Regions from separate parts of the Micromonospora sp. NPDC000089 genome, predicted to be linked through region 1. Evidence: riboswitches for the same ligand, from Rfam matches in the RefSeq annotation. Region 1 holds a riboswitch; each other region holds the start of a gene.
What was found. A riboswitch is a leader RNA that binds a small molecule or an ion and turns the genes downstream of it on or off. The one in region 1 is predicted to bind cyclic di-AMP.
Positions count from the first base shown of each region.

Region 2: another riboswitch for cyclic di-AMP. It lies ahead of ACFY3U_RS04240 (coiled-coil domain-containing protein); the one in region 1 lies ahead of ACFY3U_RS11125 (C39 family peptidase).
Region 3: another riboswitch for cyclic di-AMP. It lies ahead of ACFY3U_RS17720 (transglycosylase family protein); the one in region 1 lies ahead of ACFY3U_RS11125 (C39 family peptidase).

Region 1 is NZ_JBIAZT010000004.1:330,887-337,070, forward strand. It holds gene ACFY3U_RS11110 (TetR/AcrR family transcriptional regulator) at 1-139, opposite strand, end outside; gene ACFY3U_RS11115 (ABC transporter permease) at 316-1,209, shown strand; gene ACFY3U_RS11120 (ABC transporter ATP-binding protein) at 1,202-2,020, shown strand; gene ACFY3U_RS11125 (C39 family peptidase) at 2,242-3,099, opposite strand; cyclic di-AMP (ydaO/yuaA leader) riboswitch at 3,334-3,474, opposite strand; gene ACFY3U_RS11130 (hypothetical protein) at 3,831-4,592, opposite strand; gene ACFY3U_RS11135 (hypothetical protein) at 4,737-5,261, opposite strand; gene ACFY3U_RS11140 (acyltransferase family protein) at 5,383-6,184, opposite strand, start outside.
Region 2 is NZ_JBIAZT010000002.1:172,482-178,665, forward strand. It holds gene ACFY3U_RS04210 (cellulose binding domain-containing protein) at 1-841, shown strand, start outside; gene ACFY3U_RS04215 (hypothetical protein) at 906-1,313, opposite strand; gene ACFY3U_RS04220 (hypothetical protein) at 1,432-1,572, opposite strand; gene ACFY3U_RS04225 (STAS domain-containing protein) at 1,956-2,297, shown strand; gene ACFY3U_RS04230 (SRPBCC family protein) at 2,581-3,156, shown strand; gene ACFY3U_RS04235 (hypothetical protein) at 3,230-3,733, opposite strand; gene ACFY3U_RS04240 (coiled-coil domain-containing protein) at 3,852-4,919, opposite strand; cyclic di-AMP (ydaO/yuaA leader) riboswitch at 4,924-5,055, opposite strand; gene ACFY3U_RS04245 (cation diffusion facilitator family transporter) at 5,211-6,131, opposite strand; gene ACFY3U_RS04250 (HelD family protein) at 6,179-6,184, opposite strand, start outside.
Region 3 is NZ_JBIAZT010000009.1:13,273-19,456, forward strand. It holds gene ACFY3U_RS17710 (ABC transporter ATP-binding protein) at 1-401, shown strand, start outside; gene nhaA (Na+/H+ antiporter NhaA) at 466-1,794, opposite strand; gene ACFY3U_RS17720 (transglycosylase family protein) at 2,104-2,826, opposite strand; cyclic di-AMP (ydaO/yuaA leader) riboswitch at 2,826-2,998, opposite strand; gene ACFY3U_RS17725 (hypothetical protein) at 3,140-3,895, opposite strand; gene htpG (molecular chaperone HtpG) at 3,983-5,884, opposite strand; gene ACFY3U_RS17735 (class I SAM-dependent DNA methyltransferase) at 5,950-6,184, opposite strand, start outside.

The DNA of each region.
Region 1 (6,184 bases):
GGCGGGCCACCGCCTCGATGGAGAGCCGGCCGTAGCCGACCGCGGCGAGCTCCTGCATCAGCGCCCGCCGGATCGCCCTGGTGATGTCACCCCGGAGCACCGCGGCGCCGGCCGGCGTACGCCTCTTCTCGCTGCTCATCGGGGACTCTTCGCACCTGTCACGTGGGCCAATGTAGCGCAACGACGGTACGGTTGCGTCCCGACGTGTTATGGACTACCGTCCACGCAGCGACGAGGCGGCCTCCCCCACCGTTCACCCGGTAGATTCCTTCGTCGCGCGTCCCGTCGAACACGAAAGATCGGAGCGCCCCACCCATGGCCACCACCGCGCTGGTCGACCCCGAAACGGGCCTGACCCAGGCGCAGCTGGCCGCTCGGCACGGACTCAAGGTCGCCGGCGAGCGCCCGTCCCTTGCCGAGTACAGCCGCCGACTGTGGGCGTACCGGCACTTCATCGCCGCGTACGCCAACGCCAAACTGGTCGCTTCGTTCAGCAACGCCAAGCTGGGTCAGCTCTGGCAGGTGCTCACCCCGCTGACCAACGCCGCGGTCTACTACCTGATCTTCGGCATCGTGCTCGAGCAGAAGAGCATCCCGAACTTCATCGCGTACCTGACCACCGGGTTGTTCATCTTCAACTTCACCCAGAGCGCGGTGCAGGCGGGCACGGCGGCGATCAGCGGCAACCTGGGGCTGATCCGGGCGCTGCACTTCCCCCGGGCCAGCCTGCCGCTGGCCATCGTGCTGACCCAGTTCCAGGAACTGCTCGCCTCGATGGTGGTGCTGATCGGCATCGTGCTGATCACCGGCGAACCGCTCAGCTTCGAGTGGCTGATGCTGGTGCCCGCGCTGCTGCTGCAGACGGTGTTCAACGCCGGGGTGGTGCTGACCGTGGCCCGGATGGGCTCCAAGGCCACCGACCTGCGGCAGATCATCCCGTTCGTGATGCGCACCTGGATGTACGGCTCCGGCGTGCTCTACAGCGTCACCCTCTTCGAGAAGCTGCCGCACTGGGCCGCCACCCTGGTCCAGTACAACCCGATGCTGGTCTACATCGAGCTGGGTCGGCACGCGCTGCTGGAGGACGTACCGCTGCTCAACGAGTCGGTGACCCAGCTGTGGCTGGTGGCGGTGGGCTGGGCGATCGTGGCCGGCCTGGGCGGTTACCTCTACTTCTGGCGCGGAGAACAGGAGTACGGCCGTGGTTGAGCACCTCGAGGCGTCGAACGACGCGACCCTCACGCTGCCCCGGATCGAGGAGCGGATCCCCACCGTGGTGGTGGACGACGCCCACGTGATCTACCGGGTGCACAAGGGCGCCACCGGCGGCACCACCCCGGTGGCGGCCTTCCGGCGGCTGGTCAAGCGCACCAACGCCCCGAACGTGCAGGAGGTGCACGCGGTCCGGGGGGTCTCCTTCACCGCGTACCGGGGCGAGGCGGTCGGCCTGATCGGCACCAACGGCTCCGGCAAGTCGACCATCCTGCGGGCGATCGCCGGCCTGCTCCCGGTGAACGGTGGCGCCGTCTACACCCAGGGCCAGCCGTCGCTGCTCGGGGTGAACGCCGCCCTGCTCAACGACCTGTCCGGCGAGCGCAACGTGATCCTGGGCTGCCTGGCGATGGGCATGTCGCCGGAGGAGGTCGCCCAGCGCGCGCCGGAGATCATCGAGTTCTCCGGGATCAACGAGCGGGGCGACTTCGCCAGCCTGCCGATGCGGACGTACTCCTCCGGCATGGCGGCCCGGCTGCGGTTCGCCATCGCGGCGGCCAAGAAGCACGACGTGCTGCTGATCGACGAGGCGCTGGCCACCGGCGACGACGCCTTCCGCAAGCGCAGCGAGCAGCGGGTCCGTGAGCTGCGGGAGGGCGCCGGCACGGTGTTCCTGGTCAGCCACCAGCTCTCCTCCGTGCGGGACACCTGCGAACGGACGATCTGGCTGGAGTCGGGCGTGATCCGGATGGACGGCCCGACCGACGAGGTGATCAAGGCATACACGGCCTTCACCAAGAAGAAGTGAGCTTCGGCACCGCCACGGTGTCTCGCGAACCGCGCCGCCCCGTTGGGCGGCGCGGTTCGCACGTTAGGGTTCATCTGGGCCGCTACCCGCGCGCCATCTTTCGTTCACGAGTGCGTGAACGCGCTGTGGAGCTACCGCGCGGTGGAGGTGGCGATCCCCTCGGCCGACGGCGACGGGCGCCGGCTCCCCGTGGGAGCCGGCGCCCGTCGGACGAGCCGGGATCAGGCGGAGTAGCCGCGGGTGGCGATCCAGTTGGCCAGGTCGATGGTGCTGATCCAGTACGCCGGCAGGCTCGGGTCGGCCGAGTCGGCGATCCGGACCGTCCGACCGTCGTTCTTGTACCCGACCACGGCGATGTAGTGGCCGCCGGGGAACGAGTGCCAGCCGCCGTCGACGTCGGTGGCGTCGCCGGCCACGTTGGCCACCACCGCGCGCTTGTCGGTGATCGCCCGGACCACGTCGGCCTGGAGGCGGTCGATCTGCGCGGAGCTCGGGGTGCCCTCGAAAGTCCGGGTCCGGTACGGCTCGCCCTTGACCTCGGCGTTGAGCGCCTTGGTGGTGTCGAACGCCGAGTTGGTGCCCATCTCGGTGGTGCCCATGGCGGCGGCGAGGCCGTCCTGGGTGCGCTCGATGCCGGCGGCGCTGAGCGCGTTGCGCACCGCGGCCGGGCCGCAGTAGTAGTACGTGGTCTGGGCCTCGTAGTCGTAGCTGAGGACCTTGGACGACGGCGGCTTCGGCGCCGGCTTCGGGGCGAGGTCCGGGTCGGCGGCCTTGGCCTTGGTGGCGGCGGCCGACGGGGACGGGCTGGCCGACGGCGTCGCCGGGGGGCTGGCGGACGGGACCGCGGCGGGCGCGCCGGCGACGATCCGGGCCTGGCCGCGGCTGGCCACGTCGTCCAGTCGCGGCGCCACCTCGGTCATGGCGGCGGGGGTCGGCGGCCGGGACGCGTCGTCGTCGGCGCCGGCGACCAGGGCGGCGGTGCCCGAGGCCAGCACGAGGGCGGCGGCCGAGCCGGCGACGACCTGGTACGACCGCTCGGTGGCCAGGCGCCGCAGCTGCCGCTTCATGAGGTGCTTCACGGGTGTTCCTCCACGGTACGAGGGCGGAGCGGGCGCGCCGGAGCGGCACGTGGCGGATGCGCCACGCGCGGAGTCGGGGCCGGTGCGGGCCGCTGGCGGGGGATCGCCCGGTCAGGAGCCGGACGTCGGGGCGGATGTCGGAGTCAGCGCGCGGGTGCGCGGTGGACCGACGACGACACCCCGGTACCGAGGTGGGGGAACCACTGAGGGGTGGAATCGAACTGCACGGAATGGAACTCCTTCCGACACCGCCGACCGGGTTAGCTGACGGGTTCGGGCGGGAAGAACGCCCTACCGCGGGCCGTGGCCCGCGGATTCACCCCGGGACTGCGTGGGTCCCCGGCTCGTGTCGCCACGATTGAGCGGGTCGGCGCGGCGTCGCCTCTTGCGATCGGAAACCGCACCGGACCGGGGCGACATTACTGGCCGGTCGGGTCCACGCCAAGGCCCACCAGCTGCGGAAACATGATCGTCGTGCGCAATTTCCGGGGCAGGATGGCACTGGCGTCGCTCGATCGGACGACGTTCTTTTCCGGTGTCACAGGGTCGGCAAGCGGACAGCGTGGTGGATAGCACCGATGATCGTCGCGATCGATGTCACCGACCGTCACCGGATGACCGGTTCGGTGCCGACGTGACCGGGCTCACCGAATTCCGGGTAACGATTCGGCCAGCTTCGGCGAACCGGGCGGCCGCGTCGAGCCGCCGGCCGGCGTAGGACGACGCGGGCGTCAGCCGACCCGGGCCGGGCGGAAGCGGGCGGCGCGGGTCGCGGCCACCGGCGCCGCAGCGGGGCGACGCGCTGCCACCAGGGCCGGCCGCAGCCGCAGGGCCGCCACCGTCGCCTCCGCGGCCAGCGCGCGGGCGGAGTCGGCGGCGAGCTCCGCGTCCCGCCAGGCCGCCCGCTCCCGCTCGGCCGCCGCCCGGTACGCCCCGAGCCGACCGTCGCGTACCGACCGGGCGAGGAGGGCCTCCTGCTCGACCGGGTGCCGGCGGGCATCCCAGCCGTCCCGGTGCGCGACGACGTCCCGCAGCTGCGGCAGGGTCAGCTCGCCCCGCCAGTGCGCGGCCACCGCGACCCGGTGCAGCCAGCGCTCCCGGGCGGCGTACTCGGCGGGGGTGCGGGGCGTGCGCGGGGTGGGCAGGGCGAGGGTCCCGGCGAACCGACGCGCGGCGGTCTCCGCCTCGTCGTACGCCGCCCAGGCGCTGTCGGCGTCCTCCTGGGCGGCCAACCAGGCGTCCCGCCGCCGGCGGGCGGTCTGCGCGGCGCCGGCGGCGGCGACGGCCACCTCCTCGGCGTACCGGCGCTGGTCGGCCGCCTCTGCCGCGGCGCCCCCGGGCGGTCCCGGCGGGACGGCGGCCTCGGGGGAACTGTCGCGCTCGGGGCGGGCGACCAGCACGGTCAGCACGGTCAGGGCGATCACCAGCAGGAACGACCAGATGGCGGCGGCGGTCGGGATCTCGGTGAGGAACTGGTAGAGCGCGGTGTGCATGCGCGGCACCTCCGGAAACGGGATGCGGGTGAGGAGGCCGCACGTGGTCCGCGGCGGTGGCGCCCGGGTCGGGCTCGCCGCCGGTGGCGTGCGGAGCTGAGGTTCCGTGGTGAAGTGGGCGCGGGTCGGCCCCCGCGCGGGCGGTCAGCCGGCCGGCGGCGCGCGCGGCCCCGAGACCGCCGACGCGAGCCCGACGAGGACCGGGACCGACGCGGGTGCCGGTGCGGGCGCGGCGAGCGGAGCGGCCGGGACGGGCCCGGCGTGCGGGTCGGCGGCACCGAGGTACCCGTCGTCCGGCGCGGCCGCCGCCGTGGCGGCCGACGTCGTCGCGGCCGCCAGCACGGAGGCGGCCGGCGGCGCGGCACCGGCCAGCGTGACGGTCGGCGGCGCGGCGGCCCGCAGCGTGCCGGCCAAGGCCGTGATGGCCGGCAGCGCGGCGGCCGGCAGCGCGGCGGCCGGCCCGGCCGAGAGGCGGCCGGGCGCGGAGCGGAGACCGGGAGGCGCGAGAGCCGACCGCCCGGGCAGCGCCGCGCTGGACGCGGCCGCCGTGGTGGCGGCTCCGGCCGTGGCGACGGCGGGCGGCGGGATGGCGTCCGGGGCGGCGCCGCCGAAGGAGAGCGCCATGGCGACGGCCAGGCTGGTCAGCAGCCGGGAACTCCAGCGCGTCACCCACCACAGGGGACTGGTGAGCGCGACCGGGAGCACGGTGCCACGCTACCGCCGACATCGCCGAGGCGCAGCGTTCCCGGCGTGTCGCCGCGCCCGTCGCATCGGCCGCGAACCCGACCGGTCAGGCCGAGTCGCGCGGGCCCGCGTACTCCACCGGGCGGCCGCGGGGCGCGTCGTCGGCCGCCGCCCGCGGCGCCGGCACCCCCACCGCCGGTGGTACGGCCCCGGCGGCCGGAGCGGGTCGGGGCGGTCGGCGGCGCGGGGAGAGGCGGCGCATCATCGGCGTCTCCACGTACCGGTGCAGCAGCCCGGCCAGCGCCAGGTTCAGCGCCAGGAAGCCGAGCACGACCAGCGGCCCCCACCAGCCGGGCAGCCGCACCCCGAGGTGCCCGGTGAGCCGCAGCACGGTCACCATGACCAGGACGTGCACCAGGTAGAAGGCGAACGACACCTCGCCGAGCCAGACCAGCGCCCGGCCGCGCCACGGTGACCGGCGGCCCCGCACGTCGGCGTCCGCGGCGGCGGTGATCACCAGCAGGTACGCGGCCGAGAGGATCGCCGCCCACAGCTCGGCCCGGATCCACTGCGCGGCCAGCACCCAGACGGCGACGAAGATCGCGGTGGCGGCCGGCAGTGCGGGCCCGCGCCACCGGCCACGCCGCATCAGCTCGGCGGCGACCACGCCCAGCCAGAACTCCAGGGACCTGACCACCGGGAAGATCTGGGTGAACCACCAGGTGGACTCGGTCGGCACGAGCGCCTGCCCGGGCCAGAGGGCCAGGATGAGCAGCGGCACCGCCACCACCACGGCCCAGAGCGCGGCGACGGGGGCCCGCCGCAGGGCGGGCAGCACCAACGGCAGGCACAGGTAGAAGAACAGCTCGCAGGAGAGCGACCAGCTCACCGTGTTGATGCTGTAGAAG
Region 2 (6,184 bases), on a different contig from region 1:
GGCCGCCACCGGGCTGCCGTCGTCCGGGCGGCTCAAGGCGGTGCCCGGCCAGCAGGGCGAGCTCTGGGTGACCGGCTCCGGCGGGCTGTGGCGCTCGATCGACGGGGGCGCCAGCTTCACCAAGCTGCCCGCCGTGGGCTCCGCCGGCAACGTCGGCTTCGGCAGGGCGGCTCCGGGTCGGACCCACCCGGCGGTGTTCGTGATCGGCACCGTCGACGGCATGCACGGCGTGTTCCGCTCGGACGACGCCGGCGGGAGCTGGGTGCGGATCAACGACGACCAGCACCAGTACGGCAACGCCGGGGACGCCCTGACCGGTGACCCGCGGGTCTACGGCCGGGTCTACCTGGGCACCAACGGTCGGGGCATCCTGGTGGCCGACCGGCTCGGCGGCACCCCGACGCCGACCCCCACCGGCTCGCCCACGCCCAGCTCCACGCCGACGCCGACCTCGACGCCGAGTGCCACCCCGACGCCGAGTGCGAGCTCGACCAGCCCGTACCCGACCGACTACCCGCCGACCCCGACGCCGACGACCCGGGGTTGCGCGGCGACGTACCGGGTGACCGGGTCGTGGCCCGGTGGCTTCCAGGGGGAGGTGGTGGTGCGCAACTCCGGCAGCGCGCCGACCGCCGGCTGGACGCTCACCTGGACCTGGCCCGACGGTCAGCGGATCAACCAGCTCTGGGGTGGGGCGTACACCCAGACCGGCGCCGCGGTGACCGTGCGGGACGCGGGCTGGAACGGCGTGCTCGCGCCGGCGGGCAGCACCAGCGTCGGCTTCATCGCGAGCACCGGCAGCACCAACGGCACCCCGGTGGTCAGCTGCGCCGGCCGCTGAGAAGCGCCGCGGGCCCCGGTCGACTCGGGTGAGTCGCCGGGGCCCGTCGGGCTGGTGCGGTGGGTCAGTCGTCCAGGCCGACCGGGGAGTTCGGCCGGTCCACGTCGACGAACTCGATGTCGTCGACCGGCCGGCTGTCGCGGCTGCCGGCGGCCCGCGCGGCCGTGCCGGCGGCCCAACCGATCGCCGCGCCGACCAGGGCCGCGCTGATCAGCAGCGTCCACGGCAGGGCGGGGCGACGGCCGGCGAGGGCGTCGAAGGCGAGGGTCGCGCGGCGCCGGGCCTCGTCCGCGGCGGAGCCCACCAGGTCGCCCGCGTCGGAGAGGCCGGAGCCCCCGGTGGATCGGACGGACTTGGCGGCGTCGCGGACGCTGTCCCCGGCGGAGCCGACCGCCGAGAGCAGGTGCTCCCAGGCCTGGTCCGCGATCCGCTCGGGCTTGCTGCGGCGCTCCAGCAGACTGCTACCGAACATCGTGGGTTACCTCCTCGGGGTGCCGAAGCCTGCGGCCACTTCGGACTGCGGTGTCTCTGCGGCGCGTCACGGTCGCTCTGCGGCAGTGCCCAGCCCGGCCGGTGCGCAAACCCGGTGCCTAGTGGACCACGGCCACCGTGGCGGCCCGGGCGAAATCGTCGTCGCCGTCATCGTCGTCGTCCCCGCCGCCGAACCCACAGGCCAGGACGAGGGCGAGCAGCGCGCCGACACCGGCCAGGCCGAGCAGTCGCCTGAGCATCGAATCCGGTCCTTCCGTCAGGGTGACCTTTGTCTCGCCCCGAGGCTAGGCCACCCCGACAACCGCTCGCACCTGCGACAACGCCGCCGACCGGTCGAACCGCTGGCGCGCCCGGGCGGTGGATCCGGGGCGGGGTGGACCCGGCCCGCTACGCTGATGCGGTTGGCGTGGCCGGTATCGGCGGCCACGCCGGAGCCGACCGGATCCGAGACTGCCCCGCCCCGGGGCCGCCCGGTCCGTCCGGATCCGCGAATCGCTCATCCCGAGGGGTGGCGACCGAGGCCGTCGGAGGAATACTCTCGGTCGCGGCCCGCGTACTGATGAGGCGCCCGTGGAACCGGGCGAGTGGAGGTGCTCGCGTGAGCCTGTCGATCGTGAAGTCGATGCTGCACGGTGGTGTCATCGAGATCGCCCCGCGGGGCGAGATCGACGTCGACACCGCGTACGAGGTGCGGGAGGCGATCGCGGAGGTGCTCGCGAAGGGCCGCCCGTCCCGGATCGAGCTCAACATGCGGCTGGTCACCTTCATCGACTCGGTCGGCATCAGCGCGATGGTGGCCGGCTTCCAGACCGCCGAGGTCAGCGGCGTCAAGCTGGTCGTCACCCAGCCCAGCCGGTTCGTGCACCGGCAGCTCTGGGTCACCGGCCTGCTCGGCCTCTTCGGCGCTCCGGAGCCCTACTTCGCCGGCACCGCTCCCGCCACCGAGGTCCTTCCCGGCGCCTGATCGGCCGCCGTCGTGCCCCGCCGTCCACTGCTCGCCTGGCTGCCCGCCGCCGGGCGGAACGAACCCGTGCCGCCGCCGGGCCCCGAGCGGGCGCGCGCCGGTCGCCGGGCCGCCCTGCCCGCCCGGTTGCTGGCCGGCTGGGGTCTGCTCACCCGCCGAGGTCGCACGGGTCCGCACCGCCGGCCCCGGTGACCGGCGGGCGCCCGTCCGGTGCCGGCCCCGGCGTTGCCAGGCCGTTCCCGGTACGGCACGATCGGGCCACCGACGACGGTGTGGAGGCGCGGTGGTCCGGCGGGAATCGTTCAGCTACACGGTGCAGGCGCGCTGCTCACGGGCCGACGCGGTGGCGCTGCTGAGCGACCCGGCGCGGCAGGGGGAGCTGCATCCGCTGATCGTCCGGGTGCGCCGGCTGCCGGCCCGGCCCGGCGCGCGGGCCAGCTACGCCATCACCGACCGGCTGGCGGTCGGGCCGCTGCACTTCCCGGTCACCTACCAGGCCGACGTGCTGGTGGTGACCGACGACGAGATCGTCACCGTGGCCCGCCAGCAGCCCGGCACGACGGTCCGCAACCTCACCCGGTTGCACGAGGAGGCCGGGGTGCTGCGGATCGACGTCGAGATCACCCTGGCCGCGCCGGCGCCGCTGTTCGGGTACGCCTTCCGCCAGGCCCGGGCCGCCCACCTCGGGCTGGCCAGCCGGCTCGGCGCGATGCTGGACCGGTCCGCCGGCGGCGCCGACCACGACCACGCCGAGCACGACTCCACCGAGCACGACCCCACCGACCACGACCCCACCGACCACGACCCGGGCGGCGATGCGGTGGACCCGGGCCCCGACGACAACCCGCTCGACCGGTAGCGGTCTCGGCCGCCGCCCGCCCATCGGCCCGCTAGATCCGTGGCCGGCGACCGGTGACCCGCTCGGCCGGTCGTCAGCCGCGGGTGGCGGCCGTGGACGCCGGGCGGCGGGCGGGTACGCCCCGGCGGGTCCGGCCCCACGGCTTCCAGGTCGAGATCACCGTCATGGTGACCAGCAGCGCGGTGGAGACGCTGGGCGCGACCACCACGTCGATCCGCTGGTGCGCGGTGGCGTCCGGCAGCGCGGCGGCCCGCACGGTCGGCACCAGCAGGAACAGCACCAGCACCAGCATCACCGAGGTCAGCCCCAGCTTCACCACCACCCAGCGGTGCCGCAGCAGCCCCCACGGGGTGAGCAGGGCGCTGGCCACCCCGGCCAGCCAGACCGCGACGCTCAGCGGGGCGAACAGCCAGGTGGCCAGCAACGCCGCCGCCGGATAGACCACCGCCGGGTCGGCTCCGCGCAGCCCGGCCACGCCGAGGGTGAGCAGGCCGAGATCGGCGCCGAGCCAGCCGAGCGAGGTCACCAGGTGCAGCGTGAGCAGCGCCCGGCGGCCGTCGGGGGAGAGTCTGCGCATACCCCGATGCTGGTCCGCCGGGGCCGGGCCGTCGTGGGCCGGGCGACGACATCCGGCGTACGACGAGGGGCGTACGCGGGTGGCCCGCCCGGGCGGGCGGGCCACCGGTCGGCGCGGGTCAGTACACGGACAGGTGCACGTGGTTGGTGTGGTCGCTGGACGGGTCCCCGCCCGCCCCGCTGTACGACTTCCAGCCGCTGCTGGGCAGCCAGATCTGCCGGTACCAGATCACGTACAGCACGGCGAGCCGGTCGGAGTTGCGGATGAAGTACGCGGCCAGGTTGGTGCCGTACGTCTTGTCGCCGCCGGTGGCGTCCCCGCCGAAGCCGTCGGTCTGGGCGGCGAAGTCGCAGGCGCGGCCCTTGGGGTGCTCGCCGGATCCGCTGGGCCGGTGGCAGGAGACGTACCGCTTGAAGCCGGCCGCCTGGGCCTGCTGCATCGCGTGCAGCATCCGGGGGGTGATGCAGCCGTCGGCCGGGGTCGGGTCGTTGATGCTGCACGACTCGGGCGGCCAGGAGCCGTCGGAGTTGCGCGGGGCGGCCTTGGCGGTGGCGGTGGAGGTGCCCCGGGTGGCGCCGGTGTCGGCCTTCGGCGGCGCCGGTTTCTCGGCGGCGGCCACCTCGAGCGCCCGCTCGGCCTGCTCCTTGCGCTTGGCCATCACGGTGACCTGCTTGCGCTGCTCGACGATCTCGGTAGCCAGCGCGGTGCGGGTGCGGGTCGCCGCGTCCCGGGTCTCGACCAGCTTGCGCAGCTCACGGTCCTCGTTGGCGGCCACCGTCTCCAGCGCCCGCGCCCGGTCCAGGAAGCCCTCCGGTGTGCGGCTGTCCAGCAGCGCGGAGATCGGGCCGAGCCGCCCGGTCCGGTACGCCAGACCGGCGATCTCGCCGACCTTGTCGGTGCGCGAGCCGAGCTCGGTCTCCACGGTCTTGAGCTGGGCGTCGAGCTGCTTCTGCCGCTGGGTGGAGCGGTCCAGCGCGGCCCGGGCGTCGAGCCAGCCCTTGCTGGCCGCGTCGAGCTGCGCGCGCAGCGAGGGGGAGCCACCCTCGTCGTCGTCCCCGGGGGCGGCGAGGTGGTTGGTCGGGCCGGCGGCGACGGCGGGCGTGGCGAGCGGCGCGGACGACACGCCCAGGGCGAGCGTCGCGACGATCGCGGCCAGCAGCCGCGCGGTGGTGTGTCGAACCTGCATGCACGTGTCCTTCCGTCAGCCGCCGACCGGGTTAGCTGACGGGTTCGGGACGGAAGATCCCTACCGCTGACGCGGATGCACCCCACGAACGTGGTTCCCCGGCTCGCCTGTGCTGGCGATTAGGCGACGGTCACCACGCCGCGCCGGTGGGCGCCGCCGCGCGGAGGCCGGGGCAGAGCTTACCGGCACGGGTGTGACCGCCGCCCGTTTCGTGACCGAGGGTACGCGAGATAATGCCGTTAAAAGGGTGATTAACGGACATGATCCCCGGGATTCTTAAGGAACCGCTAACTACCAGTGGGAGGGCCCGCAGGCGCCCGGCGAGCTGCCCGGCTCGATCTGCAGGGTCGCATGCTCGATGCGGAAGTCCTCGTGCAGCGCGCTGCGGGCGGCGGCGAGCACCATGCCGAGCTCGGCGCCCGGGGTGGTGGTCAGGTGGGCGGAGGCCACCTCCATGCCGGAGGTGAGCGTCCAGACGTGCAGGTCGTGCACCTCGGCCACCCCCGGCACGGCGGTCAACCGGTCGCGTACGGCGGTCACCTGGAGGTGTTCCGGGGCGGCCTGCACCAGGATCCGCACCGCCGCCAGGCCCAACCGCCAGGTGCGGGGCAGGATGAACAGGCCGATCGCCACCGCCACGGCCGGGTCGGCCCACCACCAGCCGGTGCCGGCGATCAGCAGCGCCGCGCCGATCACGCCGAGCGAGCCGAGCAGGTCGCCGACCACCTCCAGGTACGCCCCGCGCAGGTTCAGGCTCTCCTGCGCGCCGGGGCGCAGCAGGGCGAAGGCGGCCACGTTGGCCAGCAGGCCGAGCACCGCCACCGCCAGCATCGGGCCGGTGAGCACCCGGGGCGGGTCGCCGAACCGGTGGATCGCCTCGATCAGCACGTAGACCGCCACCCCGCTGAGCAGCACGGCGTTGGCCAGCGCGGCGAGCACCTCCAGCCGGTAGAGCCCGAAGGTGCGCTGCGGGTCGCGGTCGGCCCGGCGGGTGGCGGTGATCGCGGCCAGCGCCATGCCGATGCCGAGCACGTCGGTGAACATGTGCCCGGCGTCGGAGAGCAGGGCCAGCGAGCCGGTGCCGAACGCGGTGACCGCCTCGACCACCATCAGCGCGGCGAGCAGCCCGAAGGCCGCCCACAGCCGGCCGGAGTGGCGGTGCGCGGCGTTGCCGACCGCCACGCCGTGGTCATGACCTCCGCCCACGCCCACACCTTCCGTCGCTGTCGAGGGGCCCGACCCAATGTATGCTCACATCGCTATGT
Region 3 (6,184 bases), on a different contig from region 1:
TGACCGCCCGGCCACGCACCGACTACGTGGCCCGGCTGGTCGGGCTCAACCTCTACCGGGGCCGGGCCGAGGGTCGGCTGGTGCGGCTGGCGGGCGGCTTCGCCATCGCCACCGCCGACCCGTTGACCGGGGACGCCTTCGTGGTGTTCCCGCCCGCCGCGGTCGCCCTGCACCCGCACCGCCCCGACGGCAGCCCCCGCAACGCCTGGCCGGCCACTGTCGCCGGGGTCCAGCGGCACGGCGACAACGTGCGGGTCCAGCTCGGCGGCGACCTGCCCGCCGCGGCTGACGTCACCCCGGCGGCCGCAGCCCAGCTGCGGCTGGCCCCCGGGCAGCGGGTGTGGGCGGCGGTCAAGGCGGCGGAGACCCGCGCCTACCCGGCCGCGCCGCCCCCGCCCTGACGGCTCACGCCCGACCTGGCCCGCCGCCCGCACGCTGGCCTGGCGCGCCGCCCGAACCCCTTGTTCAGCGGTCGGCGGACTGGCCGGGGGGCGTCTCGTAGACGTCGGGGACGCCGTCCTGGTTCAGGTCGACCGACTCGGCCTCGCAGACCCGCCGGTACACCCGGGTCCGGGCCCGCAGCACGACGGTGGCCAGCAGCGCGGACAGCAGCGAACCGGCCAGCACCGCCACCTTGACGTGGTCGTCGCGCGCGCTGCCCAGCCCGAAGGCCAACTCGCCGATCAGCAGCGAGACGGTGAACCCGATGCCGCCGAGCAACGCCAGCCCGAGCACGTCCAGCCAGTTCAGGCCCTCGTCCAGGTCAGCCCGGGTGAACCGGGAGACCAGCCAGGTGGCGAGCAGGATGCCGACCGGCTTGCCGACGATCAGGCCGACCAGGATGCCCAGCGCCACCCGGTCGGTCAGCGCGGTGGCGAGCCCGGCCAGGCCACCGACGGTCACCCCGGCGGACAGGAAGGCGAAGACCGGCACCGCGACCCCGGCCGAGAGCGGCCGGAACCGGTGCTCGAAGTGCTCGGCCAGGCCCGGGCCGGCGTCCGGCCCGCCGGCGGCCTCGCTGCGGATCACCGGCACGGTGAACGCCAGCAGGACGCCGGCCACGGTGGCGTGCACCCCGGAGGCGTGCACCAGCGCCCAGGTGACCCCGGCCAGCGGCAGCAGCAGCCACCACGAGCGGACCCGCCGCTGCACCAGCCAGCCGAAGATCGCCAGTGGCACCAGCGCGCCGACCAGTGGCCCGACCGACAGGCTGGAGGTGTAGAAGGCGGCGATGATCATGATGGCCAGCAGGTCGTCTACCACGGCCAGGGTGAGCAGGAAGGTCCGCAGCGCCGAGGGCAGGAACCGCCCGATCACCGCCAGCACGGCCAGCGCGAAGGCGATGTCGGTGGCGGTCGGGATCGCCCACCCCCGCGCGGCCCCGCCGCCGGCGCCGGCCGCGATCAGGGTGAACAGCACCGCCGGTACGACCACCCCGCCGATCGCGGCCGCCACCGGCACCGCCGCGCGACGCGGATCGCGCAGGTCCCCGGCGACGAACTCCCGCTTGAGCTCCAGCCCGGCGACGAAGAAGAAGATCGCCAGCAGGCCGTCGGCGGCCCAGGTCGCCAGGGTGAGGTCCAGGTGCAGCGCCGAGGGGCCCACCCGCAGGTCCCGTACCGACTGGTAACCGCCGGACCAGGGGGAATTCGACCAGATAAGGGCGAGCAGCGCCCCGGCCAGCAGCAGCGCCCCGCCGACGGTCTCCTTGCGCAGGATGGCGGAGATGCGGCTGGTCTCGCCCCAGGAGCGGCGGGCGAACAGGCTGGTACGGCGCCGGTCGGCGTCGGTCACGGAAACTCCTCGTCGGCAGGGGTCGCGTCATCCATCGCCGACCAGACTTCCCGGCACACCAGGGCCAACCCTATCCGCCGTCACGCCGACCACATCGACCTTCGTACGACCGACGGCCTGCCCCTGGTCCCGCAGTACCCCGCGCCGGCCCGGCGGAACCCTCCCCGGCGCTCACCGACCCGCCGCCACCTGCCGGATTCTGGCGGCCCCTCCGACGGGGCGACGCCCGGCCGGTGGACCGGCCGGGCGTCGCCGTGGTGCGCCCTCGGGGAGAGGGTGGTGCGGCCCTCGGGGAGAGGGTGTGGTGCGTCAGACGCTGAGCCGCTGACCCGGGAAGATCAGGCCCGGGTCGGCGCCGACGATGCGCTTGTTGCGCTCGTACAGCGCCTGCCAGCCGCCCGCGACGTTCTTCGCGTCGGCGATCTCCGACAGGGTGTCGCCGGTGCGGACCAGGTAGTCGCCGCTGGCCGCCGGGGCGGCGGGCCGCTCGCTTCGGCTCGACTTCGTGGAAACGCGCTCGGCCTTCTCCGTGCGCGCGGACCGCTCGGACCTGTGCGTCCGCTCCGACCGCTGCGCCCGCTCCGACTTCTGCGAGCGCTCCGACTTCTCCGAACGCTCGGACTTCTGCGCGGACTTCTCCGAGCCGGACGAGTAGCTCTTGGTCGAGCCACCCTTCTTGCCACACACCGGCCAGGCGCCGATGCCCTGACCGTCGAGCACCTTCTCGGCGATCGCGATCTGCTCGCCCCGGCTGGCCAGGTCGGCGCGGGCGGCGTACTTCTTGCCGCCGTAGCCGGCCCAGGTGCCCGAGGTGAACTGCAGGCCGCCGTAGAAGCCGTTGCCGGTGTTGATGTGCCAGTTTCCGCCGGACTCGCACTGGGCGATCGCGTCCCAGTTGACGCTGGCGGCGCTCGCCGGAGCGGCCGGCGCGAGCACCGCGGCGACCCCGGTGGCCGCGCCGACGGCGAGCGTACCGACGGCGACGCGGCGCGAGCTGACCCGTCGGTGACGGGCGATGTATCGAGTTGCCATCTGTGATCCCTCCACGCCGACGAGGTGAGCTGTCGGGTTCGGGCCGAGGAGCCCGGCCGCCACTGGCGGCTTCACCCCGAGGTGACGTGCACCGAGGAACGTTGGGTCCCCCGCTCCATGCCCATGGGACAAGGTCCAGCGGCCGGCGGCATGGATTAGGCGTTACCGACCGTGGTGTCCGCGATGGCGGACCGGATCGACGTTAGGAGCCGTTTCTGCACTTTGCCCACCTCTTGTGAAGTTCTTCACCCGGTCAGGCGACGACCGGACGCCCCGAGTTGCGGACCGTCCACAGGAGCGGAGAATGCCCGCCTCAATGCGGAGAACGCTGCCCCTGACCGCTCGCGGCCGTCTCCGCCGAGCAGCTCAACTCTCCCGGTTGGAGCTGCACGGCGCTCGGCCGCCACACCTCGACCCGGTCACCCACCACTCTGGCCAGCAGGCAGGAGCCGCGCCGGTCGGCGCGCAGGGCGAGGCCGATGTGGCCGTCGAGCGTGGCCACGTCCCGGCGTACCCGGGGGTCCAATCGCATCCGGTCGAGCAGGGCGCCCACCGACGCCTCGGTGGCGGCGGAACCGGTCGGCAGCTCGCGGCGCAGCCGCTCGTCGACGCCGGCCGGCAGGGTGGCCGCGGGGCGCGGGGTGACCGGGGCGCCGGCCGGACACTCCACCTCGGTCACCGGATCGACGGCGTCGCTCCGGTAGCGGAGCCGATGACAGAGCGCGACCTCGGCGTGGCCGTCGTCGGCGCCGTCCCAGGTTTTCGTGGTCGCCTCGCCGTGCGTGCGCACCACCAGGGACACGCCGTCGCCCGCACCCCGGGTGGTGCCGTCGAGCGCCACCAGCTCGACCTGGTCCCGCCCCGCGACGAGCCGGCCGAACTCGTCGGCCTGCCACGGACGGTCCCGGTCGATAGCGGCGGTCAGCTCGTCCAGCCGGTCGCGTGCCTGCTGCCGGGCCAACCGCTCCGCGTCGCCCGGCGCCGCCTCATGGACCGCACATCCGGACAGCAACAGCCCCGACGCCAACAGCGCACCGACGATCGCCCGCCGTGCCGCACTCCCCCGCATGACCGCATTCTGCCGGTCGTACGCCGGTCGCACCGCCCCGCACGGCCGCGGGACCCCGTCATCCGGCCGGGGCCCCGCGGCGCGCGGTCAGAGTGTCCGGGCGAGACGGTCGGCGAGCACCCGGGCGAACCGAGCGGGGTCGGGCAGGTCGCCGCCCTCGGCGAGCAGCGCCATGCCGTACAGCAGCTCGGCGGTCTCGGTCATCGCCGGGGCGTCGTCGCCGCGCTGCTGCGCGTCGCGCAGCCCGGTTACCAGCGGGTGCGTCGGGTTCAGCTCGAGGATCCGCTTGACCGGCGGGAGCTCCTGGCCCATCGCGCGGTACATCTTCTCCAGCGTCGGGGTGAGGTCGTGCGCGTCACCCACGATGCAGGCCGGCGAGGTGGTCAGCCGGGACGACAGCCGGACCTCCCGGACGGTGTCGGCGAGCGCCTCGCGGAGGAAGGCGAGCAGACCGGCGTACTCCTGGGTGCGCTGCTCCCGCTCCGCCTCGGCCTCGGTGCGCTCCTGCTCGGTGTCCAGGTCGACCTGGCCCTTGGCGATCGACCGCAGCGGACGGCCGTCGAACTCACCGACCCGCTCCACCCAGACCTCGTCGACCGGGTCGGTGAGCAGCAGCACCTCGTACCCCTTGGCCCGGAACGCCTCCAGGTGCGGGGAGTTCTCCAGGGTGGCCCGGGTCTCGCCGGTGGCGTAGTAGATCTCGGTCTGCCCGTCCTTCATCCGGGTCACGTAGTCGGCGAGGCTGGTCAGCTCGTCCGCGTCCTGAGTGGACGCCACGGCGACGACGTCGAGGATGGCCGCGGTGTTGTCCGGGTCCTCCAGCAGGCCCTCCTTGAGCACCCGGCCGAACTCCGACCAGAAGGTGCGGTACCGCTCGGCGTCGGTGGCGCGCAGCTCCTTGACCGTGGTCAGCACCTTGCGGACCAGCCGGCGGCGGACCACCTGGATCTGCCGGTCCTGCTGGAGGATCTCCCGGGAGATGTTCAGCGACAGGTCGTGCGCGTCCACCACGCCCTTGACGAAGCGCAGGTAGTTCGGCATCAGGGCGGCGCAGTCGTCCATCACGAAGACGCGCTTGACGTAGAGCTGCACGCCGCGTCGGCCGTCGGCCTGGTAGAGGTCGAAGGGGGCGTGCGACGGGATGAACAGCAGCGCCTCGTACTCGAAGACGCCCTCGCCCCGCATGTGGATGGTCTCCAGCGGGTCGGTCCAGTCGTGCGCGACGTGCCGGTAGAAGTCGCGGTACTCCTCCTGCGCCACCTCGTCGCGGGGCCGGGCCCAGAGCGCCTTCATCGAGTTGAGCGTCTCGACCGTCGGCTCGGCGCCGTCCGCGCCCGGGACGGTGGTCCGGATCGGCCAGGCGATGAAGTCGGAGTACCGCTTGACGATCTCGCGGATCTTCGCCCGGTCGGTGTAGTCGAAGAGGTTGTCCTCGTCGTCGGCGGGCTTCAGGTGCACGGTGACCGCGGTGCCCTGCGGGGCGTCGTCGACGGTCTCGATCACGTAGGTGCCCTCGCCGGTGGACTCCCAGCGGGTGCCCTCGGCCTGGCCGGCGCGGCGGGTCAGCAGGGTGACCCGGTCGGCCACCATGAACGTCGAGTAGAAGCCCACGCCGAACTGGCCGATCAGGTCCTGGCTGGCCGCCTCCTTCGACTCCTTGAGCCGGCGCAGCAGCTCGGCGGTGCCGGAGCGGGCGATGGTGCCGATCAGCGAGACCACGTCCTCGCGGGACATGCCGATGCCGTTGTCCCGCACGGTGAGCGTGCGCGCCTCGGGGTCGACGTCCAGCTCGATGTGCAGGTCCGTGGTGTCGGCGTCCAGCTCCTTGTCGACCAGCGACTCCAGCCGCAGCTTGTCCAGCGCGTCGGAGGCGTTGGAGATCAGCTCGCGGAGGAAGACGTCCTTGTGCGAGTAGATGGAGTGCACCATCAGCCGCAGCAGCTGACGGGTCTCCGCCTGGAACTCCAATGTCTCGGTCCGACCGCTCACACCGACCTCCTCATGCGTACGTGACGATTCCGCGGGACAGGATACGAGGCCCCGTGGCCGGGGCGTCACACCCGGTCGTCGGCCGGCCGGCGGGCCGTCAGGTACGCCTGCGGGGTGGGTTCGAGCCGGCCGGCCAGCTCCTCCGGCGCCCGCCAGGTGACCGTGCGCGGCTCCAGTCCGGCGGCGGTCAGCAGCTCGGCGACCCGCTCGGGGCGGCGGCGGTGGAAGACCAGCGAGACCGGCTCGCCCCAGGCGTCGGTGCGGTGCACCGGCTCGTCCCCGACCTGGAAGGCCAGCAGC